Regions from separate parts of the Scandinavium manionii genome, predicted to be linked through region 2. Evidence: predicted binding sites of a transcription regulator. Region 2 holds the regulator's gene; the other holds the start of a gene.
The links. The regulator Fur, encoded in region 2, represses iron uptake genes when iron is present. The targets are predictions, from matches to a motif close to ATAATAATGAGAACNACTATCAA.
Positions count from the first base shown of each region.

Region 1: the regulator Fur is predicted to act here: its motif matches at 3,750-3,772, upstream of fhuE (ferric-rhodotorulic acid/ferric-coprogen receptor FhuE).

Region 1 covers NZ_JALIGC010000035.1:41,640-57,580, reverse strand. Annotated here, with positions in the region: gene MUU51_RS06530 (SDR family oxidoreductase) at 73-819, opposite strand; gene MUU51_RS06525 (winged helix-turn-helix transcriptional regulator) at 941-1,288, shown strand; gene MUU51_RS06520 (aminotransferase-like domain-containing protein) at 1,334-2,518, opposite strand; gene MUU51_RS06515 (YncE family protein) at 2,636-3,691, opposite strand; gene fhuE (ferric-rhodotorulic acid/ferric-coprogen receptor FhuE) at 4,002-6,173, shown strand; gene MUU51_RS06505 (TCR/Tet family MFS transporter) at 6,351-7,550, shown strand; gene MUU51_RS06500 (TetR/AcrR family transcriptional regulator) at 7,565-8,209, shown strand; gene MUU51_RS06495 (RrF2 family transcriptional regulator) at 8,210-8,647, opposite strand; gene MUU51_RS06490 (class I SAM-dependent methyltransferase) at 8,766-9,386, shown strand; gene MUU51_RS06485 (Glu/Leu/Phe/Val family dehydrogenase) at 9,714-10,988, shown strand; gene MUU51_RS06480 (DapH/DapD/GlmU-related protein) at 11,042-11,656, opposite strand; gene tam (trans-aconitate 2-methyltransferase) at 11,789-12,550, shown strand; gene MUU51_RS06470 (GNAT family N-acetyltransferase) at 12,707-13,147, opposite strand; gene MUU51_RS06465 (bestrophin family protein) at 13,159-14,073, opposite strand; gene MUU51_RS06460 (Fic family protein) at 14,243-15,367, shown strand; gene MUU51_RS06455 (tagaturonate reductase) at 15,556-15,941, opposite strand, start outside.
Region 2 covers NZ_JALIGC010000040.1:357,412-373,352, reverse strand. Annotated here, with positions in the region: gene nagA (N-acetylglucosamine-6-phosphate deacetylase) at 1-600, opposite strand, end outside; gene nagB (glucosamine-6-phosphate deaminase) at 656-1,456, opposite strand; gene nagE (N-acetylglucosamine-specific PTS transporter subunit IIBC) at 1,782-3,803, shown strand; gene glnS (glutamine--tRNA ligase) at 3,994-5,661, shown strand; gene chiP (chitoporin ChiP) at 6,061-7,473, shown strand; gene chiQ (ChiQ/YbfN family lipoprotein) at 7,523-7,870, shown strand; gene fur (ferric iron uptake transcriptional regulator) at 7,962-8,414, opposite strand; gene fldA (flavodoxin FldA) at 8,732-9,262, opposite strand; gene ybfE (LexA regulated protein) at 9,412-9,705, opposite strand; gene ybfF (esterase) at 9,837-10,601, opposite strand; gene seqA (replication initiation negative regulator SeqA) at 10,775-11,329, shown strand; gene pgm (phosphoglucomutase (alpha-D-glucose-1,6-bisphosphate-dependent)) at 11,349-12,989, shown strand; gene potE (putrescine-ornithine antiporter) at 13,033-14,352, opposite strand; gene speF (ornithine decarboxylase SpeF) at 14,343-15,941, opposite strand, start outside.

The DNA.
Region 1 (15,941 bases), on a different contig from region 2:
TCCTCGCGGAATATTTACATTTTTGTGATAACTGCGGGAAGCGCCCTCCGCGAAGGAGAGCGCTGGAAGGTGTTATAGATTCCCTACGCCGCCATCAACCAGTAAATCGGTCCCAACGATATACGCAGATTCATCGGAGGCCAGAAATACCGCGGCTTTTGCCAGTTCAGACGAAGTGCCTAAACGCCCAATCGGCACCAGTTGACGGATACCCTCGCGCAGTTTTTCCTCTGCCACGCCGTTGCCCAGTTTACCCAGTGCCGGAGTTTCTGTTGGGCCAGGGCTTAAGCCGTTGACACGGATCCCTCGCGGATGAAGCTCGCCCGACAACGTGCGTGCCAGTGACAGTATTGCCGCTTTACTGGCGGCGTAAACGCTGCTCTGCGGTAAGCCAATCCGGGCGCTCACTGACCCGCAGACAATCACCGATGACGGATTCGCCAGCATCGGTAACAGCGCCTGGATGAGGAAGAACGGCCCTTTGAGATTGGTGCTCATCAGACGGTCATATGCGTGTTCATCCCACGCCTCAAGCGACTGATGCGTGACATCACCGGCGTTAGCGAAAAGGATATCCAGCCGTGGCCACTGTTCGCGTAATGCACCGGCCAACTGTTGTTGTTGGCCTAAATCGCCCGCATCGCTTTTGAGAATCAGCACATTTTCACCGAGCTGCTCCCTCGCGGCCAGCAGGCCTGATTCGCTGCGTCCGGTTATCGCCACCGTCGCACCTTCCTCCAGGAACTGGCGAGCTGTTTCCAACCCAATGCCGCTGGTGCCGCCGGTAATTAATGCGTATTTGCCGTTAAGTCTGCCCATTATGTCACCTCATATTTAGCTGGTGACGTCATTATTTGCGCTATAGTATCTTTTAGATAGTAGGCACCTTTTGGATACTAAGGCACGCCATGGAATGCATTGACGAACGACGGGAGTCCGCATGACAAAAAATATTTACCTGGTGCCAACCGCAGGGTCGGATTGTCCGATGGTTGGTTTTGTAAACCTGATTGCCGGGAAATGGGCGATCCCTATCCTCTATCGGCTGATCCTGATTGATGAGCCGGTCCGATTCAGCGAATTACAGCGCGCGGTCGACCCTATCACCCAAAAAGAGCTCACGCGCCAGCTGCGCCAGTTTGAAGCGCGCGGGTTGTTAACCAGAGAGGTATTTGCCGAAGTGCCGCCGCGTGTGGAATATCAGATTACCGCACTCGGGAAATCACTGCGCCCGACGCTGGATTCATTGGCGGAATGGATGCGGGAGAATGCCGCCGCGATGAGGTGAAGACTAGCCCGGCAGCAGAGCACCACCGGGCGAAACATACGGAAATTACAGTGCAGATTTAAGACGTTTAACGGCTTCGTACAGTTGCTCTTCGGTGGCAGTCGCGTAAGAAAAACGCAGCGTTTTCTTATCCGCATGATCGCTAAAGAAGAACTCGCCCGGCACGTAAACCACACCTTTTTCCAGCGTCTGCTTCAGCCATTTTGTGGTGTCGAAGTCATACCGGAACTGCGCCCACAGGAACATACCGCCCTGTGGCTGATTAAAGGTGATGTGATCGCCGAGTTCCTCTTTCAGGAAGCGCGACAGCGCCAGGCATTTTTGCTTATAGGCATCACGGATCAGCGCGATTTGCGGGTCAAGGCGATTCAGGGTCAGATACGCCGCCACCAGAGATTGGGTAAATGAGTTGGCGTGAAGATCGGTCGCCTGTTTCACAATCGCCACTTTCTGTTTCATCCATTCCGGCAGAATAATCCAGCCCACACGCAGGCCCGGTGCCAAAATTTTTGAGAACGTCGACGTGTAGACCACGCTGTCATGGTTACCCAGTTCAGCTGCGGTCTGGAACAAGGTTTTCTGACGTTCTTCGGTAAAGCTGATGGCGCCATAGGGGTCGTCTTCGATGATCACGAAGTCGTGTTTAATCGCCAGTTTGACCAGTTTTTCACGACGTTCGGCGCTCAGCGTAGTCCCGCTCGGGTTACCGAAGGTCGGCACAATGTAGACCGCTTTGATGCGCGTCGTGTGCAGCAGTGTTTCGAGCTCATCGACGAGCATCCCATCGGCGTCGCTGCCCACCGACTGCACGGTGGCGTTGGTCAGACTGAGAATTTGCAGGGTCGCCAGATACGTTGGACGCTCTACAACAAACACATCGCCCGGATTAGCAAGCGAACGGATCAGCAAATCCAGCGCCTGCTGAGAACCCGAAGTGACCAGCAGACGGTCAGCCGTGGTGTCAATTCCACGAGATTGACACAGCCCGACCAAATGATCGCGTAATTCGACGGTCCCTTCTGTTAAACCGTACTGGAACGCCTCACCGAAGTTCTCTTCGACGACGAGCTGCGTGGCCTGGATAAGCCCTTCTTTATCGAATAATTCTCCCGACGGGATGCCGCCAGCCAGTGAAATAACGCCTGGCATTTTACTGTGTTTTAACAGTTCACGAATGGCGGAAGGTTGAAGCTGTTGGATGCGGTCTGCGAGGTGATTGCTCTTGCTCATGTTTTTTCTCTCGTTTTTATTCACCTAAAATATACATAGCACCCAAACGAATAAGCAATGCCTTTAACAATCAAAAGCAAAAAACCACGCCAGGCGTGGTTTTTATGCGCAACAGACTCAGTTCAGTGCAATACGCACCACGCTATCCGGGCCTTTGGTGGTGTTGTCTTCATTAAATTCCTGCTTGACCGTTACATACAGCGACTGTCCATCCGGCGAGATAAGCAGGCTATTTGGATGACTGTCAAAAGACCAACTGTGTTTCACTGCATAACTGGTGGCGTCCAGCTGCAGTACTTTCTTCGATTCACGCTGGCTGATATAAATTTCGTTGCGCTTATCATTAAATTTAATCCCTAACGCATCACCTTCAATGCGTTTAAGCACCTTGCCAGTCCGTTCATCAATGACCAGCGTCACTTTGGCTTTGGAATCGTCAGTCACGAACAGCCGACCGGTTTTGGCGTCTTCCGCCATGTTCAGGAATAAATACGTTTTTCCGTCGCCTGGCGTCCAGCGCTGTTCTATTTTGTAGGTTTCAGGATTGATCGTGAGAATTTCCCCGCCCCCGTTGGCTGCATAGATACGCTGAGTGACCGGGGAATAGATAATGCCAGTGACCCATTTGCCGGCATTTTCAATCCGATGTTTCAGCGTCATGGTGTTTGCGTCGACGACCGAAATAAAACCTGGGTCCGCGACACCGCCGATAAACAGCATGCCGTTGTGCCAGAAGATTTCTCGCGCGCCCACCGGGTCGCCGTCTTTGTCTTTGCCTTCAAACATCAATCGTTGCAGCACTTTTCCGCTTTCGGCATCCACTTTCGATACCCCACCGTCCAGCGTGTTGGTGGTGTAAAACAGCTTCCCACCAGGATCCATCGTCATGCCGAAGTTTTTGTAATCGGTAAAGGTCTCACCGGTTTTTTTCAGCGTAGCCGGATCAAGACGATATAACGCCCCGCCGTTTACATCTTTAAAACCCTGTGCGCTGGCGACGTACAGGGCCTTTGTTTCTGGCAAATACACCATTTCATACAGTCCATCGCCTATCACCTTTTCCGACACGCCAGTCACCGCAGTTTGCGCCTGAACGTTAAAGGTCGACAGGCTGAAAGCCGCGGTCATCGCAAGGGCGATTGTTGTTTTGTACTGCGCGAAGGGAAATAGCATCTGAAACTCCGTAATAGGAAAGAACCCTGCCCAAAATGGGAAAATCGGTGTGGCTTTTATATTAATGAGAATCATAAGCATTTGCGTTATTTCTGTAAACCCATTGAAAAACAGGGTTATCAGTCGGTTGCTGATTCACAAATTGTTACATATAGAGCTAAACTCTTGCGCGACGACGCAAAAGCAAATAATTATTATTACCATTCTTATTAAGTCGTTCTCCGCTTTTCACGTACCAGGCCATGAGAGAGCCAGGGCATCCACAGAAACGACAACGCTTCACATAACAATAATTCTGACAGGAACCTTTATGTTTTTTATCTGCAAGGAAGCCAGCGGCGGCCCCCGCACGTCTGGCAAAAAGTTAATGACCGTTTCACTGCTTGCGTCAGCTATCCATGCCCTGCTCTATTCACCTCAGGCACTTTCTGCCAGTCCTGAGAGCGAACAAACGATGATCGTCGAAGGCAGCAGCGGTACGGACAGCGACGAAACGCATGATTACAACGTGAAATCGACTCATGCGGGCACCAAAATGCAGCTTGCTCCGCGTGATTTACCGCAGTCTTTCAGTGTGATCACCGAGCAGCGCATGAAGGATCAGGATCTGGAAAATGTCGGTGATGTACTGACGAACACCACCGGTATTTCAGCACAGGTGGTGGACAGCGAGCGCTCGACCTACTTCTCACGCGGATTTGAAATCAGTAATTACACCTATGACGATATCCCCACCTCCGTTAGCGACGTGTGGAACTACGGCGATGCGGCATCTGATACGGCGATTTATGACAGAATAGAAGTGGTTCGCGGTGCAACGGGCTTGATGACCGGCGCAGGAAGCCCGGCGGCGTCGGTGAATATGGTACGCAAACATGCCGACAGCAAAATATTTACCGGCAATCTGAGTGCCAGCTACGGCAGCTGGAACGATCAGCGCTACGTGGCCGATCTCTCTGCCCCGCTCAATCAGGAAGGTTCCGTGCGTGCCCGTGTGATTGCCGGTTATCAGGACCAGGACGGCTGGCTCGACAGGTACCATAAGACCAAAAAATTCTTATACGGCGTTATTGATGCCGACGTAACCGACAGCACCCTGCTCTCATTGGGTTATGACTATCAGGAAAGCAACACCGATAACCCGACCTGGGGCGGTCTGCCAACGTGGTACAGCAACGGCAAGCGTACCGATTACGATCGCAGCCTGAACAGCGCCGCAGACTGGACGCGATATAACCTGAATTCGCGCAAAGTCTTTGCCAATCTGACTCACACCTTCGACAACGGCTGGATCTTCCGCGTGAACGGCACGCACGCGGAGCAAACGTTTAACGACAAGCTGCTTTATGTGATGGGCAATCCGGACGAAACCACCGGCGCAGGGACCACCGGTTTTGGCAGTAAAGACCGCGGCGAACGTCATCTGGACTCCATCGACACCTACGCCAGTGGCCCGTTTGAGCTGTTGGGTCGTCAGCATCAGCTGGTGGCCGGCGTGAGTTACAGCCGTCAGCATAATTCAACTTTTAGCGCCGATGGCCCGTTGGACAGCGAACAAATGGGTATCTTCAACAATGGCTGGACTGGCAATGTGGTCGATCCGCAATGGGGTGACTGGTATCAGAACGCCGATGACATCGTAAGACAGAAATCGGCTTACACCGCAGCCCGCCTGTCTCTCGCCGATCCGCTGTCACTGATCCTGGGGGCGCGCTACACCCAGTGGAGCACTATCGGCAGCAGCGGTGACATGAGCAAAAACAACATTACGCCATACGGCGGTTTGGTGTATGACATCGATGACACCTGGTCAGCGTATGCCAGTTACACCTCTATCTTCCAGCCGCAAACCAAACGCGACTCAAGCGGCCAGTATCTTTCACCGATTACCGGGAAAAACTACGAAACGGGGCTCAAATCCGACTGGTTCAACGGCAGCCTGACGGCTACTTTCGCGATTTTCCGCATCGAACAAGAAAACGTCGGGCAGGAAGTGGAAGGTGAATTTGTGAATGGCAGCAGTGAGCAGGCCTATCGTCCGGCGAAAGGCGCCGTCAGCAAAGGTGCGGAATTTGAATTAAACGGTGCCCTGACGGATAACTTGCAGATGACATTCGGCGCGACGCGTTATGTGGCGCGGGATTCTGAAGGCCGGTTTAACAGTAATATGCCGCAGACCACCTTCAAGCTGTTCACCCGTTATCAGGTGCCCACGCTGGCAGACCTGACCATCGGCGGTGGGATGACCTGGCAGAATAAAACCTTCCAGGATGCAATTGGGCCAGACGGCGAAACGCAGCGTGTTTATCAGGGAAGCTTCCCGCTGGCGAGCCTGTTTGCCCGATATCAGGTCAGCAAACAAGTCGCCGTTCAGGCGAATGTTAACAACCTCTTCGACCGCAGCTATTATAGCTGGCTTGGCGACTCGGCGGTGTACGGCGAACCGCGGAATGTCTCCGTCAGCGTAGGGTATACCTTCTGATGTTCTCGCCCTGGCGCTCGCCGGGGTCTCTTTTTGAAGTCTTAAGCCGCTCTCGCCTGTTCCGTCCTACTCCTTTCCATCGCTATCGTTGACAAGTCATCGGTGATCGCACACACTAAATGTGTACCAAGTACATTTTTATGTTCAGTACACTATCTTCCTCTTCAGAGAATCACTATGAATAAATCCCTGATTGTTATCTTCACAACAATCTGTCTCGATGCGGTGGGCATTGGTCTTATCTTCCCTATTCTTCCACGTCTGCTGGAAGACGTGGCGCACACCACCCACATCGCACCGTATATTGGCATCATGACGGCGCTGTATGCTGCGATGCAGTTTGTTTTCGCCCCGATGCTGGGCGCGTTAAGCGATAACATTGGTCGTCGACCGGTGCTGCTCATCTCCCTTGCCGGCGCGGCGATCAACTATGTTGTGATGGCGTTCGCGCCTCATCTTTGGATGCTGTTTGTTGGCCGTGCGATTGCCGGGCTGACCAGCGCCAACATTTCCGTCGCCACCGCCTACATCACCGATATTTCAAAACCTGAACAACGCGCGCGCCGTTTTGGCCTGTTTAACGCCATGTTTGGCATCGGCTTTATTATTGGCCCGGTGTTAGGCGGCGTGCTGGGCGATACCTGGATTCGCCTGCCGTTTCTGGTGGCTGCAGTGCTTAACACCTGTAACCTACTGATGGCGCTTTTTTTATTGCCAGAATCGCGCGTTCCGGCGCATCGTTCACTGAAACTTTCCGCGCTTAATCCTCTCCAACCGATGCGTTGGGTATTTTCAATGAAAAAGCTGATGCCGCTGGTGCTGGTCTTCTTCATTCTTAGCGCAACCGGTGAAGTATACGGTACCTGTTGGGCGCTGTGGGGCTCGGACACTTTCGCCTGGAACGGCATGTGGATTGGCCTGTCGCTAGGCGCGTTTGGCGTGTGTCAGACGCTGGTTCAGGCGTTTTTACCCGGCCCGGCGACCCGTCTTTTTGGTGAACGGGGCGCGGTTCTGGTGGGTGTCGCCTGCTCCTGCTGTGCGCTGGTGATCCTGGCCTTTACCCGTGAAGGCTGGGTGGTGTTCGCGATAATGCCGCTGTTTGCGCTGGGCGGGATTGGTGCTCCGGCGTTACAGGCGCTCGCCACCCGGCAGGTCGATGCAGATCGTCAGGGTCAGTTCCAGGGCGTGCTGGGGTCAGCCATCAGCCTGGCGTCGATTATCGCCCCGCTCGGCTTTTCGTCATTCTATTTTGTCGTACAGCAAAGCTGGCCAGGTGCTATCTGGCTATCAGTGGTTGTGGTGTACGCTATCGCGGTGCCGTTAATTATTCTGGGCACGCGTAAAAACGTTGACGCTGAATCCACTGATGCTGCGTAATTAAAGGAGAAACCATGTCTGAAGTTACCGACCGTCGTGCCAGAAAGCGTCTGGAAACGCGCCGCAATATTTCTTACGCCGCGACCGGACTGTTTGCAGAAAAAGGGTTTGATAACGTCACCATTGATGAAATCGCATCGGCGGCAGACGTCGGAAGAATGACGGTGTTTAACCACTTTCCCCACAAAGAAGATATGTTTTTCGACCGAGACGATGAGATTCGCCAAACGGTGGCCGACGCGCTGCGTCAGCGCAAGGACGCTGAGTCTCCCATTGAATCATTGCGCCTGTTGGCTCATCGGCTGATTGCTGAAGATCGCCCTTTCTTGCAGTTTTCCGACGCCAGCCAGGGGTTCATTGCAATCATTAAAGGCAGTGACACGCTCAAAGCGCGGGCCAGAGCGATTCGGGATGAAGTAGCAAACGGCGTGGCCGTCGAGCTTGCGCACTGTGCGGGGCGTGAAGACGTAGATGCAGATGCAGATGCGAGGCTTGCGGCTGCGCTACAGCTGGCCTGCTGGAGTACGGCGCTCATCAGCGCCCATGAGGAATTTGCGCAATCTCTCGACGCTACCCGGGCCGCCGCGACCTTTCTGAAACTGGTTGATAAAGGGGCCGCCGGGCTCAACGCGGCATTAGCCGGAACGCCTTACGTCTGATTAGCCTTCCGAACCCGCCGAGGCGCGTTTATCAAAGCGCTCGGCAAGGTTCGCCAGCGTGATATCCGCAAACTTCGCCAACAGCTTTTGTTCCGCTTCTGCCAGCACGCTTCCCAGCTCTTCATTTACGGCGGCTTCGACCGCGCAATTCGGATGCTCATCCCCGCTGCCAATGGCAAAAAGCTGCTTTACCCCGACCCCCTGATATATATCCAGTAGTGTTATTTCATTGAGGTCTTTCGCAATACGCCAACCGCCGTGATGCCCCTTCTCGGATGCCACAAAACCGGCATCCCGCAGCCCTGCCAGCGTGCGTCTGACGACGGCGCTATTGCTTCCGAGCATATGCGCGATTTGCTCTGAGGTGAACGCTTCGTTGCGTCTGGCCATGTGCAGCAGCACATGCAGCATTCGTGACAGCTTATTATCCTGGCGCATTGATGACTCCGCGAAAACGATTTCATGTATCTTACAATGTTACGTGAGATTGACAAGGCGATAAGTCATGTGATTTTATAAGTCACATGAAATCCCTTCCCTGCTCCAGGAGAAAACCATGAGCTCATCACCAACGTCTGCGCAGTTCTGGGACGATCGCTACGCTAACATTTCGCCGGTGTCGAATGGCAAACCGGGCACCATGCTGGTGCGCTTTACCGGAGATCTTTCCCCGGGTCGGGCCCTTGAACTGGGATGCGGCCGTGGTGACGATTCCGTCTGGCTCGCGAAACACGGCTGGCAGGTCACCGCCGTTGATATTGCTAAACAAGCTCTCGCCTATGCCGCTGCCAATGCCCGTCGAAATAACGTTGAAGAGAGCATTCACTTCGAACAGCATGATCTGTCGCTGACGTTTCCTGAGGGAGAATATGATCTGGTTACAGCGTCGTTTCTGGAATCGCCCGTCGATTTTGGTCGCCAGATGGTTTTGCGAAAGGCTGCAGCCCTTGTTGCACGCGGCGGCGTGCTGCTGATTACCTCTCACGGCTCGGCGGTTTCGTGGTCGGATCATCGACCGTCCCCCTTCCCCACGCCTGATGAAGCACGGGCTGAACTGCGACTGGGCGATGACGCATGGCAGTCCATTTTCGTCGGAAATATTGAACGGCTGGCGACGGGACCAAACGGCGAAACCGGGGACATTTTGGATACTGTGCTGGTTCTGAAGCGGTCCTGAGCACCAATACCGCCAAGACACAAAGTCAACACAGTTAATTATCATTATATTTACTTTTAGAGGCGCGTCATACTTCTGGAAAATAGATTATTTCGTTTATTATGCACTTAAAGTGCATGAATTTAGGCTTTAAAAGGCGCTCAGACGCCTTTTTCATTTGGATATTTATTCAAATATGCTGTTAAAAATTACTTCCACAACATCTCATTCCTGCGCTTCGCCTGATGCTAAATTTTAAAAAAGTGTTAAATTTATACTCACATAGTCAGTAACGCTATGGACCACGGTTAATTAAGAACATATTACTTACAATACTTAAGGTTCATCATGGATAAGTTATCTTACGCTTCAGATAGCAATACATCTGCCTGGAATACCTACCTGCAACAAATCGAGCGCGTTGCGCCCTACCTGGGCGAGCTGACCCGTTGGGTGGATACCCTTCGTCATCCGAAACGTGCGCTGATTGTCGATATTCCAGTACAGATGGACGATGGCACCATCCGTCATTTCGAAGGTTATCGGGTGCAGCACAACCTCTCCCGCGGCCCGGGCAAAGGCGGTGTGCGCTACCACCCGGATGTGGATCTGAACGAAGTTATGGCGTTGTCTGCCTGGATGACCATCAAATGTGCTGCGCTGAACCTGCCTTACGGCGGCGCAAAAGGCGGCATTCGCGTTGACCCGTTTGCCCTGTCGGAAGGCGAACTTGAGCGCCTGACCCGTCGCTATACCAGCGAAATCGGCATCATTATCGGGCCACAAAAAGACATTCCTGCTCCAGACGTTGGCACCAACGGCAAAGTGATGGCGTGGATGATGGATACCTACTCCATGAATCACGGCAGCACCATTACCGGCGTCGTCACCGGCAAACCGATTCACCTTGGCGGCTCTCTCGGACGTGAAAAAGCGACCGGCCGCGGCGTGTGGATCAGCGGCCGTGAAGTGGCGCGCCGGGCAAACATTCCGGTGGAAGGCGCTCGCGTTGCAGTGCAAGGTTTCGGTAACGTCGGCAGCGAAGCGGCTCGCCTGTTTGCCGCATCGGGTGCGCGCGTGGTAGCGATTCAGGACCACACCGCCACGCTGTTCAATGCGATGGGCATCGACATGAACGCCCTCACCGCCTGGCAGATTGAACACAAACAGATCGCCGGGTTCCCGGGGGCTGAAACCATCGCCAGCGAAGCGTTCTGGGACGTTGAAATGGACATTCTGATCCCGGCCGCGCTGGAAGGTCAGATTACCCGTCACCGCGCGGAAGCGTTGAAATGTAAACTGATCCTCGAAGGCGCGAACGGCCCGACCTATCCGGATGCCGACGATATGCTTGCCAACCGTGGCATTATCGTGGTGCCGGACGTTATCTGTAACGCCGGTGGTGTCACCGTCAGTTACTTTGAATGGGTTCAGGACATGGCGAGTTTCTTCTGGAGCGAAGAAGAAATTAACGCGCGCATGGATAAAATCATGACCGACGCAATGGTTCACGTCTGGGAAAAGGCAGCTGAAAAATCCTGTTCCCTGCGTACCGCCGCGTACATCGTTGCCTGCGAACGCATTCTCCTGGCACGTAAAGATCGTGGTATCTATCCAGGTTAAGGCCTGAAAACGGTGAGTCGCCCCTCGGCTCGCCGTTATTTTATCGTGCGCAATCAGCGATACTTTTCGCAAAACTGCGCAATATCCTGGTGCTGAAAATCCGCTAAGCGTGCAACGATCGTTTCCAGCGGCCAGTCCCACCATGCGATGCGCTGCAATTCGTTGGCAATGGTCCCGGTAAAGCGCGGACGTAACAGTTTGGCCGGAACCCCGCCGACAATAGTGTATGGCGCCACGTCTTTAGTGACTACCGCCCCCGCTGCCAGAACCGCACCGTCCCCTACCGTAACGCCCGGCAACACAATGACCCCGTGCCCCATCCAGACGTCGTTGCCAATAACCACCCGCTCATCCCGGCGCCGGGCGAAAAAATCATGATCGCGGGTGGCGTTCGGCGAATAGTATTCCGGGCAATAGGTGATGCGGTGCTGTGATGCACGTTCCATCGGATGATTCGGCGCGCCGAGGCGAACATGGTTGGCAATCGCCACAAAGCGGCCTATTTGCGCATCGGCAATCGTGCAATATTCCCCAACGTATGAGAAATCGCCGAGAGACGAATACTCCAGCGCGCTGTGCGCCAGAATCTCACACTGTTGGCCAATCCGGCATTCGCGCAGACGCACGCTGCTTTCAATAAAGGTTTCGGCAAGTTTTACGGTTTTCATTAACGCACAGCTCCAGAGAGAATTATTGATACTCTATTGCCTGTTTGTTAACAAAAAATGACCAGCGTTTTCGGTTAAATCACACAGCCTGCGCTATGCTGTAAGCCGTTGAAACCGCGCTAGGGAGTCAAAATGGCTGACTGGAACCCGTCGTTGTATTTGCAGTTTGCGTCAGAACGTACCCGCCCGGCGGCAGAGTTGCTCGCCCGTATTGCTAAACCTTCAGCAAAACACATTGCCGATTTGGGCTGCGGTCCGGGTAACAGCACCGAGCTGCTGCGGGCCGCGTGGCCAGAAGCCGCCATTACCGGCGTGGATAACTCCCCGGCGATGCTGGATAAAGCGCAAAAAGCGCTGCCGGATTGTCAGTTTGTGAATGCCGATATTGTCACATGGCAACCCGAACAACCGCTGGACGTACTGTATGCCAATGCGTCGCTACAATGGGTGTCCGGACATTCAGCGCTGTTTCCGCATCTGGCCTCACTGCTGGCGAAAGATGGCGTGTTAGCGGTGCAAATGCCGGACAACTGGCAGGAACCGTCACATGCCTCAATGCGGCAGGTTGCCGCCGAGCTTGGGTACCCGGCGCACAGACGCATTCCGCTGGAAAGCGTGCAGAGTTATTACGATTTATTGAGCGGTAGCGGCTGTGAAGTGGATATCTGGCGGACGACTTATTTCCACCCGATGGCATCGCATCAGGCCATCGTGGAATGGCTGAGTGCCACCGGCTTGCGTCCTTTCTTGCAGGATCTGGATAGCGTCAGCCAGAAGGCGTTTTTGAGTCGTTATCTGCAATTACTGGAAGAACATTATCCTCGCCAGCAAAACGGACAGATCCTGCTGGCGTTCCCACGTTTGTTTATTGTTGCTCGCCGCATTACCAGCTGAAGTCGCGGACTAAAGAGAGGTCCCAGGCCGTCGCGAACAAGGAAACAAAAATGATAATGTTCACGGCGGTCTCAATTTTCTTTTCCATGATGATTCTCCTGTTGGCTCGATGGCCATGTTACTGGGAAAATCTTAATGATTTCTTACCCTGCACGGTTACAGATTCATCCGATAAAGTACAAACCCTTCCACATCGGTGAACTCGTCATACAGTTTTCGGGCCGGATTATCGGTGCCAGTGTGCCAGTAAACGCGCGACCAGTTCTTCTTTTTACCTTCATCAACCAACGCCTGAATCAGCTGGCGGGCAATGCCGTGACCACGCATTTCAGGTGCCACAAAAAGGTCTTCCATATAACAAATGGTAGATAATTCCCACGTCCCCTCATGCAAAACGCTGTGCGTGAAACCCACGACATCGCCGTTAACAACGGCAACGCGCCCGTAAATCGGAGACTGGTCGTTCATCATCCGCTGCCAGGTTTTCTCCGTCACGGACTCACGGACGTTTGACTGGTAAAAGGCGTTATAGCCATTCCACAGGGTGCGCCACTGGGTTTTGTCCTGGGGTTGAATGTCACGAATCAAAACGTCCATTGCGGATTTCCTTAGGTGAGTTGATAGCACTTATCGGGGAGCATTTTTGCTGGCACGTCTTTTTCATCATTCATTTGCAGCAGATCGATCTCGATCGCGTTAGTGATGGCGTCCAGCGGCAGGTCATTATTTTCCACCCCGAACGGTTCTTCAAGCTCTTCCGCCAAAACATCCAGGGATATAAAAGTATAAGAAATCAACATCGAAATGAACGGCGTCATGTAATGCAAGTCACTCACCAGTGCAAATGGCAGCATAATGCAGAACATGTATACCGTTCGGTGCAGGATCAGCGAATAAGCGAACGGCACCGGCGTGCCCGCAATGCGCTCACAGCCAGCCAGCACGCCCGACATATCATTGAGTCGATTATTGAGACTGTGGAACAGAATGTCCGATAGCACGCCTTGCTGACGATGTTCTGCCAGCCAGTTGCCCATCAACAACAAAATTCTGTTCGCGGGAGACTGTACCGCTAAAACCTGTGCGAGCTGTTCTGGCGTCAGGTATTTCTCCAGCGTTTTTTCCTGCGGTAAACGACGTAGCTGCATACGCAGCGAGTGCGCAAACGCGATTTGCAGACGCACAAATGCCGTCATATCCGTTTCCGGCGGCAGCGTGTTTTTGACTTCGCGCAGCAGCGAGCGTGAGGCAATCATCAACTGGCCCCAGAGCTGGCGAGCCTCGACGTAGCGTGAATAACAGGCGTTATTACGAAAACCAAGGAAAATGGCGATGGCGACGCCAAGAATACTGAACGGCGCGACAGTGAGCTTCACGCCTAGCGAGGTATACCAGGGCAGCAGAATGATAACCGCCACTGACAACAGAAAATTGAGAAATAGTCGGGAGAAAATCTTGGGTAACACCGCGCCGTGCCAGACAAAAATGCGGGGCAGCCAGTGTTCAGTCGGTCTGAGGATCATGAGTCACTATCAGTAAGAAAGGAAGGCTGCGTTATTTAACGTGATCCAAATCACTCTTTCAAGTTTAATGCGATATTTAGCTACAAAACAATAACAAGTGGTAGTTTTACTTTTCGCTCTATTCGGCTCATAATGTGAGCCAATTACGATATTATTCGGCTCAGAGGTCATCATGACGCAATGGATCTGGCAACAACCGGACTGGCCCGCTTTTCACTGGCGGGACGAAACCGTTTTGCCGCTGCTGCGCCAGCTGCAGCGTAAATCCGGCGTGCTGATTGGCCGCAGCGAAATGCAGGACGAAGACCGGCAAACGCTGGATGCGCTGCTGTCGAACGTGCTCGCCTCTTCGGCGATTGAAGACGAACGGCTCAATGCCCAATCGGTCCGCTCGTCTCTCGCCCGCCGTCTTGGCGTCGATGAAGAAACACCGTTCCCGGTATCCGAGCGCTCTGAGGGCGTGGCGTCGATCATGCTTGATGCCATCGACAATCGCCATGCACCGCTGTCTATGGCTCGTTTGAATCAGTGGCACCATTGGCTTTTTCCGCATGACCCCTGGTCCATGCACGCCGTTCATGCGGGAGAATTGCGCGGCGGCGAACCGATGCAGGTCGTCTCTGGCCGAATGGATAAGCCGGTGGTGCATTTCGAAGCACCGCCGCGCGAAGGACTCGACGCCCTTCTGGACGCCTTTATTGCATGGTTCAATCAGAGTAAAGATGACCCGCTTTCGGACCCAATACTGCGAGCGGCCGTGGCGCATTTGTGGTTCGTGACGCTGCATCCGTACGATGACGGCAACGGACGATTAACGCGTGCGCTGACGGATCTGGCGCTGGCTCAGGCGGATAATCAGAGTATCAGGCTGTATGCTATGTCGGTGTCGATTCTTGAACGGCGGAATCACTACTATCGCATCCTCGAGCAGACGCAAAAAGGTGGCCTGGACGTGACAGAGTGGGTGTTGTGGTTTTTGCAAACGCTCGATGTGACGCTGGATACGGCACTGGCCAGAATCGACAGCACGCTGGCGAAGAGCCGGTACTGGAAACACAACGATTCGGTGCGCCTGACACTGACAGCCGAACAGCTGAAAGTGATCAATCGCCTGCTTGACGGCGGTGAATCAGGCTTTGCCGACGGGATCAGCGCCAGTCAGTATCAAAAAGTCGCCAAAGTCAGTAAAGCCACCGCCACGCGTCATCTGGCGTATTTTCTTGAACAGGGTTTACTGGAAAAGCTGCCCGGCGGCGGGCGCAACACACGTTATCAAATCACCCAACCTTCGTGAGCCGATAAACCTGGCCAATTCGGCTCTTATAGTGAGCCGAATATTTGCGGTATTTGGCTCATTTCTCCCCTGAGAGACAAAACGCGCTGAGGTGTTAAAGGGTGCGTTATTAAAGCCATAAATATGTATGTTGTAACTAATGCATATTCTACATAACCCGGCACGCTGGCCGGGTCAGATTCAGGCAATCAGCAAAGCGGTTTAACGGCTTCGCGCATCCCCTTCGTCAGTATGGTATCAAGGTCGTGCGTCACCTGCTCAACCAGACCGTTAACTTCTGTCAGGTCCTGCTCCCAGTGCTCTTTCACCGACAGCACAGACTCAACCAGCGACGTGGTGCTGATTTGCTTATCGTGATGCAGCGACCAAAGCTGCTGGTAGCGCTCAAGCCAGTGCGCATCGTCCTGCACCGGATAGCGTTCACCGTGACGTTCAGCACGATAAAATGCAATCAGCGCCGCCAGGGAGAACGTCAGTCGTTGAGGCAGTTTCCCGGTCGCGGCCTGCCCCGCCAGCAGTTGCGGCAGAATACGGGGGCGGAATTTGGTCATTCCATTCAGCGAAATCGACAGTA
Region 2 (15,941 bases):
CAGCGTCGCATTGGAGTGACCGGCGGATACCACAATCCCGGCGTCAACCAGACGGGTGATCACTTCGGCAGGCACCATTTCTGGGGCCAGGGTGACTTTGGTTATCACATCGGCGTTAGCACACAGGAAATCGACCAGCTCATGGTCTGGCTTGCGCACGAAATCCGGATTGTGAGTGCCTTTCTTGACGATGTTCAGCCATGGCCCTTCCAGGTGCAGGCCCAGCGCCTGATTCGGGTATTTCGCCAGGTATTCACGCATCACGCGGATACCCTGCTTCATTAATTCGTCGCTGGAGGTAATCAGCGTTGGCAGATAGCTGGTGCAGCCAGATTTTTCGTTGGCTTTCTGCATGATTTCCAGCGTTTCAACGGTCACCGCATCCGGGCTGTCGTTGAACTGCACGCCGCCACAGCCGTTCAACTGGACGTCGATAAAACCGGGAGCAAGAATGGCGCCATTTAACGACCGTTGCTCAATCCCGGACGGCAACTCGACCTGTGGGCAAATACGTTCAATCAGGCCATTGGCGATAACCAACGCATGGTCATCCAGAATTTCGTGGCCGGTATAAATTCGGCCATGGGTTAATGCATACATACGACCCCCGGTGTCAAAAATGCGTCCGCCCCTTCGAAAAGGGACGGGGATTCAATTACAGACCTTTGATATTTTCGGCTTCTAATTCGTTGAAGTACTTCAGCGTCTTCACTTTCAGTTCCATGGTGGACGGCTCGTCGCACACCATTACCGCTTTCGGGTGCAACTGCAGACAGCTGATGGTCCACATGTGGTTCACGTTGCCTTCAACGGCCGCTTGCAGCGCCTGTGCTTTCTGATGGCCCAGCACCAGAATCATCACTTCTTCAGCGTCCAGCAGCGTGCCCACGCCCACGGTCAGTGCGTATTTTGGCACCTGAGTCACGTCACCGTCGAAGAAACGGGAGTTTGCCACGCGGGTGTCATGGGTCAGGGTTTTAATACGGGTACGTGAAGAGAGGGAAGAAGCCGGTTCGTTGAATGCGATGTGGCCATCGTTGCCTACGCCACCCATGAACAGGTTAATTTTGCCGTAAGAGCGGATTTTTTCTTCGTACTGACGACATTCTGCATCGATGTCTGGCGCGTTGCCATTCAGCAGGTTAATGTTTTCAGCCGGAATATCAACGTGATCGAAGAAATTGCGGTGCATGAAGCTGTGATAGCTTTCCGGGTGCTCTTTTGCCAGACCAACATATTCATCCATGTTGAAGGTCACAACGTGTTTGAAGCTAACCTGGCCCGCTTTGTGCATCTCTACGAGAGCTTTATAGGCGGTGAGCGGTGTACCACCGGTTGGCAGGCCCAAAACAAATGGACGGTCCGCAGTGGGTTTGAACGCATTGATGCGGTTGACGATATGACGGGCGGCCCATTTGCCTACTTGTTCTGCTGTCGCCAGGGGAATCAGTCTCATTGTTCACCTCAATAGTTAAAATAAATGTTGGCGGATTGGTACCGAATCTCTGTTAAGAGTAACCTGGTTTGGCAACGAGAGGCGGTAATCCGTCCTGATTTTTCGAATGATAAAATAAGTTTTCACTGTTAGCCAGTATGAAGAGGGGGTGAAGACGATATTTGGTGATAAAAGTCACAAAAAAGGTGCTTTTAATTTGCGAGGCGAATTAATTTTCCACACACTCATAGGAGCTAGTGATACATCGCTGTGCTTCAAGATAGTCACACTATAAAAATATACGGCTTTAACTAAGTCGGCTCGGGGTCTCATAGGGGGAATAAAAGTGAGTGTTCTAGGTTATTTACAAAAAGTTGGCCGCGCACTGATGGTGCCAGTGGCCACGCTGCCTGCCGCAGCCATCCTGATGGGTGTCGGCTACTGGATTGACCCGGTGGGCTGGGGCGGATCTAACGCACTGGCCGCGTTCTTCATTAAATCTGGCTCCGCAATCATCGACAACATGTCTGTGTTGTTTGCGATTGGTGTGGCTTACGGTATGTCCAAAGATAAAGACGGTGCAGCAGCACTGACCGGCTTTGTCGGTTTCCTCGTTTTAACAACCCTCTGCTCACCAGCAGCGGTGTCGATGATCCAACAAATTCCACTGGACCAGGTTCCAGCGGCCTTTGGTAAAATCAGTAACCAGTTCGTTGGTATCCTCGTCGGTATCATCTCTGCGGAACTGTACAACCGCTTCAGCGGCGTTGAGCTGCCAAAAGCGCTGTCGTTCTTCAGCGGTCGCCGTCTGGTGCCAATCCTGACGTCTTTCGTCATGATCGCGGTTGCTTTCGTTCTGATGTATGTCTGGCCGATTATCTTCGACGGCTTGGTGGCATTTGGTGAACATATCCAGAAACTGGGTTCTGTCGGTGCGGGCGTGTACGCGTTCTTCAACCGTCTGCTGATTCCAGTGGGTCTGCACCACGCGCTGAACTCCGTATTCTGGTTTGACGTTGCCGGTATTAACGACATTCCTAACTTCCTTGGCGGCGCGCAGTCTATCGAAGCGGGCAAAGCGGTTGTGGGTATCACCGGTCGTTATCAGGCGGGCTTCTTCCCGATTATGATGTTCGGTCTGCCAGGTGCGGCATTGGCGATTTACCACTGTGCTCGTCCGGAAAACAAGGCCAAAGTGCTGGGTATCATGATGGCGGGCGCATTCGCGGCCTTCTTCACCGGTATCACCGAGCCTCTGGAATTCTCCTTCATGTTCGTGGCGCCGGTTCTGTACTTCATCCACGCTGTGTTGACCGGTATTTCCGTGTTCATCGCTGCCAGCATGCACTGGATTGCGGGCTTCGGCTTCAGCGCCGGTCTGGTGGATATGGTGCTGTCCTCGCGTAACCCGCTGGCGACACACTGGTGGATGCTGATCCCTCAGGGTCTGGTGTTCTTCGTTATCTACTATGTGGTGTTCCGTTTCACTATCCTCAAATTCAACCTGATGACGCCGGGTCGCGAACTGGCTGTTGCCGGTAGTGAAGCCGATGGTCAGGACGTGAATGTGAGCAGTAATAAAGAGCAGGATGCAACTGAACTGGCTCGCCAGTACATTGCAGCCGTTGGCGGCTCAGACAACCTGACCGGGATTGATGCATGTATCACCCGTCTGCGTCTGAATGTGAAAGACTCCTCTCTGGTTAACGAAGCGCTGGCGAAACGCCTGGGTGCGTCGGGTGTGATTCGTCTGAACAAAACCAGCGTGCAGATTATCGTTGGCTTCGTGGCAGAAAAAATCGCTAACGCGATGAAAACCACCGGCCCGGTCGCTGCGGCAGAAGCCGCGCCAACTCCGGTCGTGGCACCTGCAACGGCAAAACCGCAGGCGGTGCCAAACGCAGCGACTATCGCCACGCTGGTTTCGCCAGTGACCGGTGATGTGGTTGCGCTGGAGCAGGTTCCTGATGAAGCCTTCGCCAGCAAAGCTGTCGGTGACGGCGTGGCAGTGAAACCAACCGAAAAAACGGTGGTTTCTCCGGCAGCAGGCACCATCGTTAAAATCTTCAATACTAATCATGCGTTCTGTCTCGAAACCGAGAATGGCGCGGAAATCGTTGTCCACATGGGTATCGATACCGTTGCGCTGAACGGCCAGGGCTTCATTCGCCTGGTGGAAGAGGGTGCCGAAGTGGTTGCAGGTCAGCCAGTCCTGGAAATGGATCTGGACTTCCTGAACGCCAACGCACGCTCAATGATTAGCCCGGTGGTTTGCAGCAACATCGACGACTTCAGCGGCCTGGTTATCAAGGCGCAGGGTCAGGTTGTTGCAGGCGTCACACCGCTGTATGAGATTAAAGGCAAGTAATCGTTCCTGAGTATAGCTGTAAAGTTTATATGCCTTAGCGGCGGGGGGTTATCCTCCGCCGCTTTTTTATGGGGCAAGACAACCCAGATCAACAGCTAACCGCGCTTTTTCTCTAAGTAAGGGTTGTCTCCGCACGCAGCTTATAAGATCATACGCCGTTATATGTTGTTTACGCCTTGAGGAACCCGCGATGAGTGAGGCAGAAGCCCGCCCGACTAACTTTATTCGCCAGATTATTGATGAAGATCTGGCCAGTGGTAAGCACACGACCGTTCATACCCGTTTTCCGCCTGAGCCGAACGGGTATTTGCACATCGGTCATGCAAAATCTATCTGCCTGAACTTCGGCATTGCTCAGGATTACCAGGGCCAATGCAACCTGCGTTTCGATGACACCAACCCGGTGAAAGAAGACATCGAATACGTTGAGTCCATCAAGCAAGACGTTGAGTGGTTAGGTTTCCACTGGTCCGGCGAGATTTGCTACTCCTCTGATTACTTCAATAAGCTGCATCAGTATGCGATTGAGCTTATCAACAAAGGTCTGGCGTATGTGGACGAACTCTCCGCAGATGAAATCCGAGAATATCGCGGTACCCTGACGCAGCCGGGCAAAAATAGCCCGCACCGCGACCGCAGCGTGGAAGAGAACCTGGCGCTGTTTGAAAAAATGCGTGCGGGTGGTTTCGAAGAAGGTAAAGCCTGTTTGCGTGCCAAAATCGACATGGCGTCTCCGTTCATCGTCATGCGTGACCCGGTGCTGTATCGCATTAAATTTGCCGATCACCACCAGACCGGTAGCAAGTGGTGCATCTACCCGATGTATGACTTCACCCACTGCATCAGCGATGCGCTGGAAGGCATTACACACTCGCTGTGTACGCTGGAATTCCAGGATAACCGTCGTCTGTATGACTGGGTGCTCGACAACATTTCCATCCCGGTTCATCCGCGTCAGTACGAGTTCTCTCGCCTGAACCTGGAATACACCGTAATGTCCAAGCGTAAGCTGAACCTGCTGGTGACCGACAAGCATGTGGAAGCCTGGGATGACCCGCGTATGCCGACCATCTCCGGTCTGCGTCGTCGTGGTTACACCGCCGCGTCTATCCGCGAGTTCTGCAAGCGCATTGGCGTGACCAAACAGGACAACACCATTGAAATAGCTTCTCTGGAATCCTGCATTCGTGAAGATCTGAATGAAAACGCGCCACGTGCGATGGCGGTTATCGATCCGGTTAAACTGGTTATCGAAAACTACCCGCTGGGCGAAAGCGAAATCGTCACCATGCCGAATCACCCGAGCAAACCAGAAATGGGCAGCCGTGATGTGCCGTTCAGCGGTGAGATCTGGATCGATCGTGCTGATTTCCGTGAAGAAGCGAACAAACAGTACAAGCGTCTGGTGATGGGTAAAGAAGTGCGTCTGCGTAATGCCTACGTCATTAAAGCCGAGCGCGTAGAGAAAGATGCGGAAGGTAACATCACCACCATCTTCTGTACTTACGATGCGGAAACCCTGAGCAAAGATCCGGCTGATGGCCGTAAAGTGAAAGGCGTTATCCATTGGGTAAGCGCACACCACGCGCTGCCGGTTGAGATTCGCCTGTACGATCGTCTGTTCAGCGTACCAAACCCGGGCGCGGCGGAAGATTTCCTGTCTGTCATTAACCAGGAATCACTGGTTATCAAGCAGGGCTATGCTGAGCCGTCGCTCAAAGCCGCACAAGAGGGTAAAGCGCACCAGTTCGAACGTGAAGGTTACTTCTGTCTCGACAGCCGCTACAGCACCGCAGATAAGCTGGTATTTAACCGTACCGTTGGCCTGCGTGATACCTGGGCAAAAGCGGGCGAATAAGTTTCGCTTCTGCTAAAAGTAAAAAGCGTCGCGCAATGCGGCGCTTTTTTATGTCATTTTTGTGATGCGAAATAATATCATTTTCATTCATGAAACAGCGCCCCGGTCTTGTTACATTTTTCAGAGTCATTTTTCCCTTCTTTTTTAGAATCCCCTGCTATTAGCGGTTCTCGTGGCTTCATGCTGAAACGTGCATATGTAACAAAACGCAATTAAATATGTGCGCCCTGTCATAATCTTGCGTTTTTGTGCGGAAAAAGGATTGATAATTCGCGTCGCGAAAAATAGTCTACATGCATAGCGTTAGGACTTTTCTGCCTCGCTACTTTTTTGCAGTACTTATTTTTTATCGTTGTTCGCTTTGCGAACGCGTTTTTAAAAGTCAAAGAGGATATACACATGCGTACGTTCAGTGGCAAACGTAGTACGCTGGCGCTGGCTATTGCCGGGGTCACCGCAATGTCGGGCTGGATTGCAGTTCCGCAAGCCAGTGCAGCAGGATTCGTAGACGATTCAACCTTAACCGGCGGCATCTATTATTGGCAGCGTGAGCGTGACCGTAAAGATGTAACCGACGGCGATAAGTACAAAACCAACCTTTCTCACTCCACCTGGAACGCCAACCTCGACTTCCAGTCGGGTTATGCTGCAGATTTTATCGGCCTGGATATTGCGGCCTTCACCGCAATCGAAATGGCTGAATCCGCCGAAAGCGGTCACCCAAACGAAATCGCGTTCTCCTCTGTTAACAAAGGCTATGACGAAGACTGGTCTGGCGATAAGAGCGGGATCAGCCTGTATAAAGCCGCCGCGAAATTTAAACTGGGGCCGACCTGGGCGCGTGCAGGTTATATTCAACCTACTGGCCAGACTTTGTTAGCACCGCACTGGAGCTTTATGCCTGGTACTTATCAGGGTGCTGAAGCCGGGGCAAACTTTGATTACGGCGATGCCGGTGCGTTGAGCTTCTCGTATATGTGGACCAACGAGTACAAAGCGCCATGGCACCTCGAAACTGACCATTTCTATCAGAACGACAAGAAAACCAAAGTGGAGTACCTGCACTCCATCGGTGCTAAATACGACTTCAAAAATGACCTGGTGCTCGAAGCCGCATTTGGTCAGGCAGAAGGCTTTATGGATCAGTACTTCGCCAAAGCCAGCTATAAATTTGATGTTGCCGGGGCGCCACTCTCGACCAGCTACCAGTTCTACGGTGCGCGTGACACCGTCAGTAGCAACACTATCAACGATATCTATGACGGTACCGCGTGGTTACAGGCCCTGACCCTCGGTTATAAAGTGGGCGACGTTGTTGACCTGCGTCTCGAAGGAACATGGGTAAAAGCGGAAGGGCAACAGGGTTACTTCCTTCAGCGTATGACCCCAACCTATGCGTCTTCCAACGGCCGACTGGATATCTGGTGGGATAACCGCTCAGATTTCAACGCCAATGGCGAAAAAGCGGTGTTCTTTGGCGGTATGTATGATCTGAAAAACTGGGATATGCCGGGCTGGGCTGTGGGCGCGTCTTATGTTTATGCCTGGGATGCCAAACCGTCTGACTGGCTTATCAATAGCGCAGGTCAGCGCGAAGATATCTCCTCGAATAAAATTAAAGAGTCAGCTTACAGCCTCGATGCGATGTACACCGTTCAGGAAGGGCGAGCGAAAGGCACGCTGTTCAAGCTGCACTTTACTCAATACGACAACCACTCCGACATCCCGAGCTATGGCGGGGGTTACGGCAACATCTTCCAGGATGAGCGTGACGTGAAATTCATCGTTATCGCCCCGTTCACCATTTTCTGACAAGTCGCGCGGCAGCGTTAACGTCGCCGCGCGCCTATGAGGCCGTATCATGAAAAAATTGATTCTCATCGCGATGATGGCATCCGGACTTGTCGCATGCACGCAACCCCAGACGCCACAGGAAGATAACAAGCTCAAAGAGGCGTACAGCGCTTGTATTAACACCGCTGAAGGCAACCCGGATAAAATTCAGGCGTGTCAGAATGTGCTGGACGTACTGAAAACCGAGAAGTCACATCAGCAGTTTGCCAATCAGGAAAGCGTGCGGGTTCTGGATTATCAACAGTGCATCCAGGCAACGCGTACTGGCAACGATCAGGCGGTGAAAGCCCGCTGTGACCAGATTTGGAAGGAAATTCGTAACAACAACACGACGACCACAACCACAAAGCCATAACCCTCAACTATCGGCCTCTGTGATTGCCTGAAATTTATGCCAAAAAAAAGCCAACCGCGAGGTTGGCTTTTTGCTTTTGAGCGAACGCTGATTATTTCTCAGCGGCGTCGTGTGCGTGTTCATCTTCACGGCAGTCGCCTTCTGCGCAGTGGCCGTAAAGATAAAGGCTATGGTTGGTCAGACGAATGCCATGTCGAGTGGCGATTTCACGCTGACGCGCTTCGATAGAGTCATCGCTGAACTCAATAACCTTGCCGCAGTCGAGGCAGATTAAGTGATCGTGATGATGCTGCTGAGTCAGTTCGAAAACAGACTTGCCGCCTTCGAAGTTGTGGCGGGTGACAATGCCGGCATCGTCGAACTGGTTCAGAACGCGATAAACCGTTGCCAGACCAATTTCTTCGCCCATATCAATGAGGCGTTTATAAAGGTCTTCCGCACTGACATGGTGATTGTCCGGCTCCTGAAGCACTTCCAGAATTTTCAAACGAGGAAGCGTGACTTTCAGGCCTGCCTTCTTTAATGCGGTATTGTTGTCAGTCATGCGGAATCAGTCCTGTTGCTAGGCGATACACTTCCCTATGAGGAAGTATTACTAAGAATGAATTCAGGATAATGCGTCTCATTATAGGACTGCCTGCCCTAAATGGGAACCGTAAACCCTGAGCAAAGTATGCTTTTCAAAAACGAGGCATCATCTGCAAAGCGAAACATCCGACCTCGTCAAAACAGGTGACATTGTACAGATATGTGCTCAAAAGTTAAAAATTTGTAGCGATTAATTTGATTGCTTTTACCTATTAATTTAACACAACTTATCGCTAATACGGCGCAGTACGAATGCTGCACCGTACTAAATCATTAGGCGTTCTTGATCTCTTCGAGGTGCAGCTCTTCGGAGATTTGTTTCACCCATTTTTCGACACGCTCAGCGGTCAGCTCCGGCTGGCGATCTTCGTCAATGGCCAGACCCACAAAGTGGGCGTCATCAGCCAGACCTTTAGAGGCTTCGAAATGGTAGCCTTCGGTCGGCCAGTGACCAACGATAGTTGCGCCGCGCGGTTCGATGATGTCGCGGATGGTACCCAACGCATCACAGAAATATTCTGCGTAATCTTCCTGATCGCCACAGCCAAACAGTGCGACCAGCTTACCGTTGAAGTCTACCTCTTCCAGCGTCGGGAAGAAGTCGTCCCAGTCACACTGTGCTTCACCGTAGTACCAGGTCGGGATACCCAGCAGCAGAATATCGAAACCTTCGAGATCTTCTTTACTGCTCTTGGCAATGTCATGCACCTCGGCAACGTCTTTGCCAAGCTGCTTCTGGATCATCTTCGCGATATTTTCGGTGTTACCGGTGTCGCTGCCGAAAAAAATACCTGTGATTGCCATGAGTAAAATAACCTCTTGAAACGTATTGAAATGATGGTGGAATGTTGCCCACAGATAAAGGCAATGATAGCAGGAGGAGAAGTGCGCGGAAACTGCAATCGCGCCGTACTGCACTCTCTGCTAAATGAAAGTGATTTTTTGCCGTATTTTCAGACAAGTTCCTGGCCGTGTAATGCAGCCAGTTGTTGCAACAATATCTCTTCGATAAGCTCGCTGCGGCTCATATTTCTGGCGTCAGCCAGTTCATTAAGCGCATCCACGGCATCGTTATTGAGCTTCAACTCAACGCGTTTGAGACCGTTGCTTTTGTCGCGTTTAAGCTGATTACGCTTATTAATGCGTAATTGTTCGTCGCGCGAGAGCGGATTGGTTTTCGGCCTTCCCGGGCGACGCTCATTTGCGAACAAATCTAATGTCGTTCGGTCCGTTTGTTCTTTTGCCATGATTCAGAGTGACTTCGGGGAAACAAGCCGCCAGACGACAGGCCCGGCGCAGATAGCGCGCAATCATACATCAGCGAAACCCGCACGCCAACGCCGGGAGGCACAATGGCGCTTGCTTGCTCGGATTTTAATCATTCTGCCAGATAACGGCGAATCGCACGCAGCACCGCATCCGGTTTTTCTGCGTGAACCCAGTGTCCGGCACCCGCGATCACATGCGCGCGGGCCTGCGGGAACTGTGCCAATAACGCCTCGCGATACTCCGTGGTGACGTAAGGCGAATTTCCGCCAGGGATAAACAGAGCAGGGTGGTCCCAGGCAGGAATCGGTTCCCAGCCAACGATATGTGGGTATTGATCCCACAATGCTGGCACGTTGAAGCGCCACGCGCCGTCGACGAACGACTTCAGCAGGAACTGAATCACGCCTTCTTCATCTATATTCTGACGCATGACTTCCGCAGCCTGCTGGCGGCTGGACACGCCCGCGTCGGTCACGGCGTTAATGGCGGCAAAAATCTCATCGTGACGGCGCACCTGATAAGCTACCGGAGCAATATCAATTGCCACCAGTTTTTCAACGCGTTCAGGGGCTAGCGCCGTAAACGCCATCACTGCTTTACCGCCCATTGAATGGCCTATCAGAATCGCCTTCTCAATGCTGTTGGCATCGAGCGTATCGACAAGATCCTGCGCCATTGCGGCGTAGGTCATCTCCGGGTCGCGAGGGGAAAGGCCGTGGTTACGCATATCGACTTGCAGGATATTGTGGTCGACAACCAGATCCCGGGCGAGGATCCCGAGGTTATCAAGGCTACCGAAAAGGCCGTGAACGAGGACGATGGGAGAATTAGTGTGCAGGTTTTGTGCAGTTTGCGCTCGGCTGTTTAATTTCATGGCAAAGTTCTTTTTTTCGCTACGTCGGGTTAGGGTATCATGTTGAACATTCTGCCGCCCGGCTGCAACACTCAGTAGTCGTCTGAGTTTTTGCCGACACGCTATCCGCTGTTGGGTTTTGTCCTTATAATCCCAACAACTTGTATTCAGAAAAGATATCTCACTGGATTAAGATGAAAACGATCGAAGTTGATGACGAACTCTACGGCTTTATTGCCAGCCACACTAAGCACATTGGCGAGAGCGCATCCGACATTTTACGGCGCATGCTGAAATTTTCTGCCGTATCGCAGGCGGCGGCAGCAACCGTAGCCAAAGAAACCCCGGCCCCCGCGTCTGCACCGGTCGTCGCTGCGGTTAAAAAAGTGTCCTCACTGAAAGATAACGTTCGTGCCATGCGCGAGCTGATGCTTTCTGACGAATACGCTGAGCAGAAAAAAGCGGTCAACCGTTTCCTGCTGGTGCTGACGACACTTTACGCCTTAGACAGCAAAGCATTTGCTTTGGCTACCGAGTCGCTGCATGGCCGTACGCGCGTTTACTTCGCCTCTGACGAAGCAACGCTACTGAAAAACGGCAATCAGACCAAGCCTAAGCAGGTACCAGAAACCCCTTACTGGGTTATCACTAACACCAATACCGGTCGTAAATGCAGCATGGTCGAACACATCATGCAGTCAATGCAGTTCCCCGCGGAATTAATTGAAAAGGTTTGCGGCACCATCTAAGCATAAGAAGGACCAGGCAATGGCAACTCATAACCGTGCGGGTCAGCCTGCACAGCAGAGTGATTTGATCAACGTCGCCCAGCTGACGTCTCAGTACTACGTGCTGAAGCCGGAAGTGGGTAACGCAGAACATGCGGTAAAATTCGGGACGTCCGGCCACCGTGGTAGCGCTGCACGTCACAGCTTCAACGAACCGCATATCCTGGCCATTGCGCAGGCGATTGCGGAAGAACGCGCAAAAAATGGCGTTACCGGCCCATGCTACGTCGGCAAGGATACCCACGCCCTGTCAGAGCCGGCGATCATTTCTGTACTGGAAGTGCTGGCGGCCAACGGTGTGGACGTTATTGTGCAGGAAAACAACGGCTACACCCCAACGCCTGCGGTTTCCAACGCTATCCTGGTTCACAATAAAAAAGGTGGCGCACAGGCTGATGGTATCGTCATCACCCCGTCCCATAACCCGCCGGACGATGGTGGTATCAAGTACAACCCGCCAAACGGTGGCCCGGCTGATACCAACGTCACCAAAGTGGTTGAAGACCGCGCAAACGCATTACTGGCTGATGGCCTGAATGGCGTGAAGCGCATGTCTCTGGATGCAGCGTATGCGTCCGGGCATATCAAAGAGCAAGATTTGGTTCAGCCGTTTATCGAAGGGCTGGCGGATATCGTTGATATCAAAGCCATTCAGAAAGCGGGCCTGAAGCTGGGCGTTGATCCGTTGGGCGGTTCCGGGATCGAATACTGGAAACGTATCGCAGAGTTCTACAAGCTTGATCTGACCATCGTGAACGATCACGTCGATCAGACATTCCGTTTCATGCACCTCGATAAAGATGGCGCGATCCGCATGGACTGCTCATCAGAGTGTGCGATGGCGGGTCTGCTGGCACTGCGTGACAAATTCGACCTGGCGTTTGCCAATGACCCGGATTACGACCGTCACGGTATCGTGACGCCGGCGGGTCTGATGAACCCGAACCACTATCTGGCCGTAGCGATCAACTATCTGTTCCAGCATCGTCCACAGTGGGGCAAAGATGTCGCCGTGGGTAAAACCCTGGTGTCGTCTGCGATGATTGACCGTGTGGTTGAGGATCTGGGCCGCAAGCTGGTGGAAGTGCCAGTAGGCTTCAAATGGTTTGTTGACGGTCTGTTCGACGGCAGCTTTGGTTTTGGCGGCGAAGAGAGCGCGGGAGCATCCTTCCTGCGTTTCGACGGCACGCCGTGGTCTACCGATAAAGACGGGATCATCATGTGTCTGCTGGCGGCTGAAATCACCGCCGTCACTGGCAAAAACCCGCAGCAGCATTACGACGAACTGGCCGCGCGCTTTGGCGCACCGAGCTACAACCGTCTGCAGGCCTCTGCGACTTCAGCCCAGAAAGCCGCGCTGTCTAAGCTCTCTCCGGAGATGGTGAGTGCCGATATGCTGGCCGGTGACCCCATCACTGCGCGTCTGACGGCGGCTCCGGGTAACGGCGCATCCATTGGCGGCCTGAAAGTGATGACCAAAAATGGCTGGTTTGCAGCACGTCCATCTGGCACAGAAGACGCCTACAAAATCTATTGCGAAAGCTTCCTCGGTGCCGAGCACCGTAAGCAGATTGAGAAAGAAGCGGTAGAGATTGTGAGTGAAGTGCTGAAAAACGCGTAAACGCGTAAATGTGTGAAGGGGAGCCGACAGGCTCCCCTTTTCGTTAACTATGTTTATTCGTTAATTCAAACCGTGGTGACACCAGCCCGTAAAGCGTCCAGCCCATAAAGGTGACAATTGCCCCCCACAGCATCGCTTCCTCACCTGACGAATACAGCGCATAGAAGCTGTACATCGCCCCGATAAACGCCACCACGTTCGCGGCTTTCGCTTTGCCCGGCGCGACGTTCGCCACTTTCTGAATAATAACCAGCGCCGCCATCGACAGGATGTATGGAATAATGTTGGTCACGACTGCCAGGTTGACCAGCACGTTAAACTGATTATTCAGCGATGGACTGATGGTCATCAGCGACAGCCCGGACTGGATGACGACAATCGTCAGCATGCCCTGAACCGGCGCCTCTGCGCGGGATAAGCGGGAAAACACTTTCGGGAAGTAGCCTTCGTCCGCCGAGGATTTAAACACCTGAGCGATAGTGAACTGCCAGCCCAGAAGCGAACCACAGCACGACATCACCATCAGGCCCATGATCACTTTCCCGACTTCCGGGGTGAACATTTGCGCGAAGGCCAGCCCGAATGGGGCTGTAGAGCTGGCTAAATCGACGTTAGGCACAATCCCGGCAATCACGTTGGTGGAGACGATGTAAATCACCGCGGCACCCAGCGTTCCACCGAGAACCGCGATCGGCACGTTACGCTCTGGATTTTCCACCACATCGGTATTGGCACAGGCAGACTCCAGACCGAGAAACGCCCACAGCGTCATTGCGATTGATGACCCGACCGCGCTAAAGAACGGCACGTGGTGCGGGTTCCAGGAATTTACGTACAGCGTCGGGCTGAACCAGAACCAGCCGATAATGCACAATCCCACGACCGGAATAATGACACCCCAGACGGTGACGCTACTGATTTGTCCGGTGATCCGCGCTCCGCCAAAGTTGGCGATGGTGCACAGCCACAGCACGCCGATGGTCGCCAGCCCAATCTGAATCGGGCTGAGCGTGACCCCAAACAGTTCGGTACCGTAACCCACCGCTGAAATGGCTATCGCCACGTTGGCAATCAGTAGCGACACGCCATAGGTATAGTTGGCCATAAAGTTGCCGGATTTGCCGAAGGCATACTCCGCATAGCCGCCCATGCCACCGGATTTACGGCTGAACATCCCGCATTTGGCAAACGCCCACGCCAGGGCGGTTGAGCCCAGGGCGGTCACCATCCAGGAGATAATCGAGATCGTGCCGACTTCCGCAAGCTTGGTCGGCAGCATGATTATTCCGGACCCCATCATGTTCACCATCGTCAAAATGGTGAGCTGAACGACGCCCATTTTGTTCGATTTGCTCATAATGATTCCCCTTTCATCAGCGGCTGTTGAGCATCACGCGACTTGATAACGTTGCACCACACCTGCTTACGACCGTCGACTTCCTCGACATAAACCCCCTGAAGTTCTGGCGCGAAGCCTGGCAGAAGGTTGATGCCTTCTTCCAACGCGGTGAAATAACGCAGTACCGCACCGCTCCAGATTTCCCCTGGCACGACGCACAGCACGCCCGGCGGATAAGGCAGCGCGCCTTCCGCCGCAATGCGACCTTCAGCCTGCGGCAGCGCCACCAGTTCAACTTCCCCTCGCAGATAGGCGTAGTTCGCTTCCTGTGGATTCAGGCTGACGCGCGGGAAATGCGTCTTGCGGAACATCTCTTTCTGCAGTTGTTTCACGTCGTGACGGGCATAGAGCTGATGCATCTCCAGACACAGCTGACGCAAGGTATATCCGGCGTAGCGATGCTCGTACTGGCGATACAGCGACGGTAAAACCTCCTGCAACGGTGCGTCGTTCTCGAGCAGTTTTTCAAAGCGCACCAGCAGTGCAACCAGTTGTTGCAGCTTCGCCATATCCTCCGCCGGGGTCAGCAGGAACAGAATCGAGTTAAGGTCGCACTTCTCAGGCACCACACCATTCTCACGCAGGAAATTAGCGAGAATAGTCGCCGGAACGCCAAACGCGTCGTACTCACCGCTGTCGGCATCAATGCCGGGGGTAGTCAGCAGCAGCTTGCACGGATCGACGAAATACTGATGTTCGGCGTAGCCTTCAAACGCGTGCCAGCGCTCACCCGGCACGAAATGGAAGAAACTCAGGTCGCGGGCAATTTGCTCGGTAGGCCAGGCGTGCCACGGTTTGCCATTAATGACCGGCGGTACAAACGGGCGAATATGATGGCAGTTCTCGAGGATCAGTTTGCGGGCATCGATGCCGTTCGCCACACAGTCCATCCACATATTGCGGCCGCTGACGCCTTCATGCATTTTCGCGTTGACATCCAGCGCGGCAAAAAGCGGATAGAACGGGCTGGTGGAGGCATGCATCATAAAGGCGTTGTTCAGGCGTTTATGCGGGACGTAGCGCGACTGGCCTTTGATATGGCTATCTTTTTTGTGGATTTGCGAGGTTTGAGAAAAACCGGCCTGCTGTTTATGGACCGACTGAGTAACCAGAATTCCCGGATCATTTTCATTAAGCTCCAGCAGTAACGGCGAACATTCGGCCATCATCGGAATGAATTGTTCGTAGCCGACCCATGCGGAGTCAAACAGGATGTAGTCACACAGATGCCCAATCTTATCGACCACCTGACGGGCGTTATAAATGGTGCCGTCGTAGGTCCCAAGCTGAATGACGGCCAGACGGAAAGGGCGAGCCAGCCGTTCACGTTGCGGTGCGACGTCGGCAATCAATTCCCGCAGGTAAGTCTCTTCAAAGCAGTGCGCATCAATCCCGCCGATAAAGCCATATGGGTTACGCGCGGTTTCCAGATATACCGGTGTGGCGCCAGCCTGTAACAGCGCACCGTGATGGTTGGATTTGTGGTTGTTGCGATCAAACAAGACCAGATCGCCCGGTGTCAGCAGCGCGTTAAGCACCACTTTATTCGACGA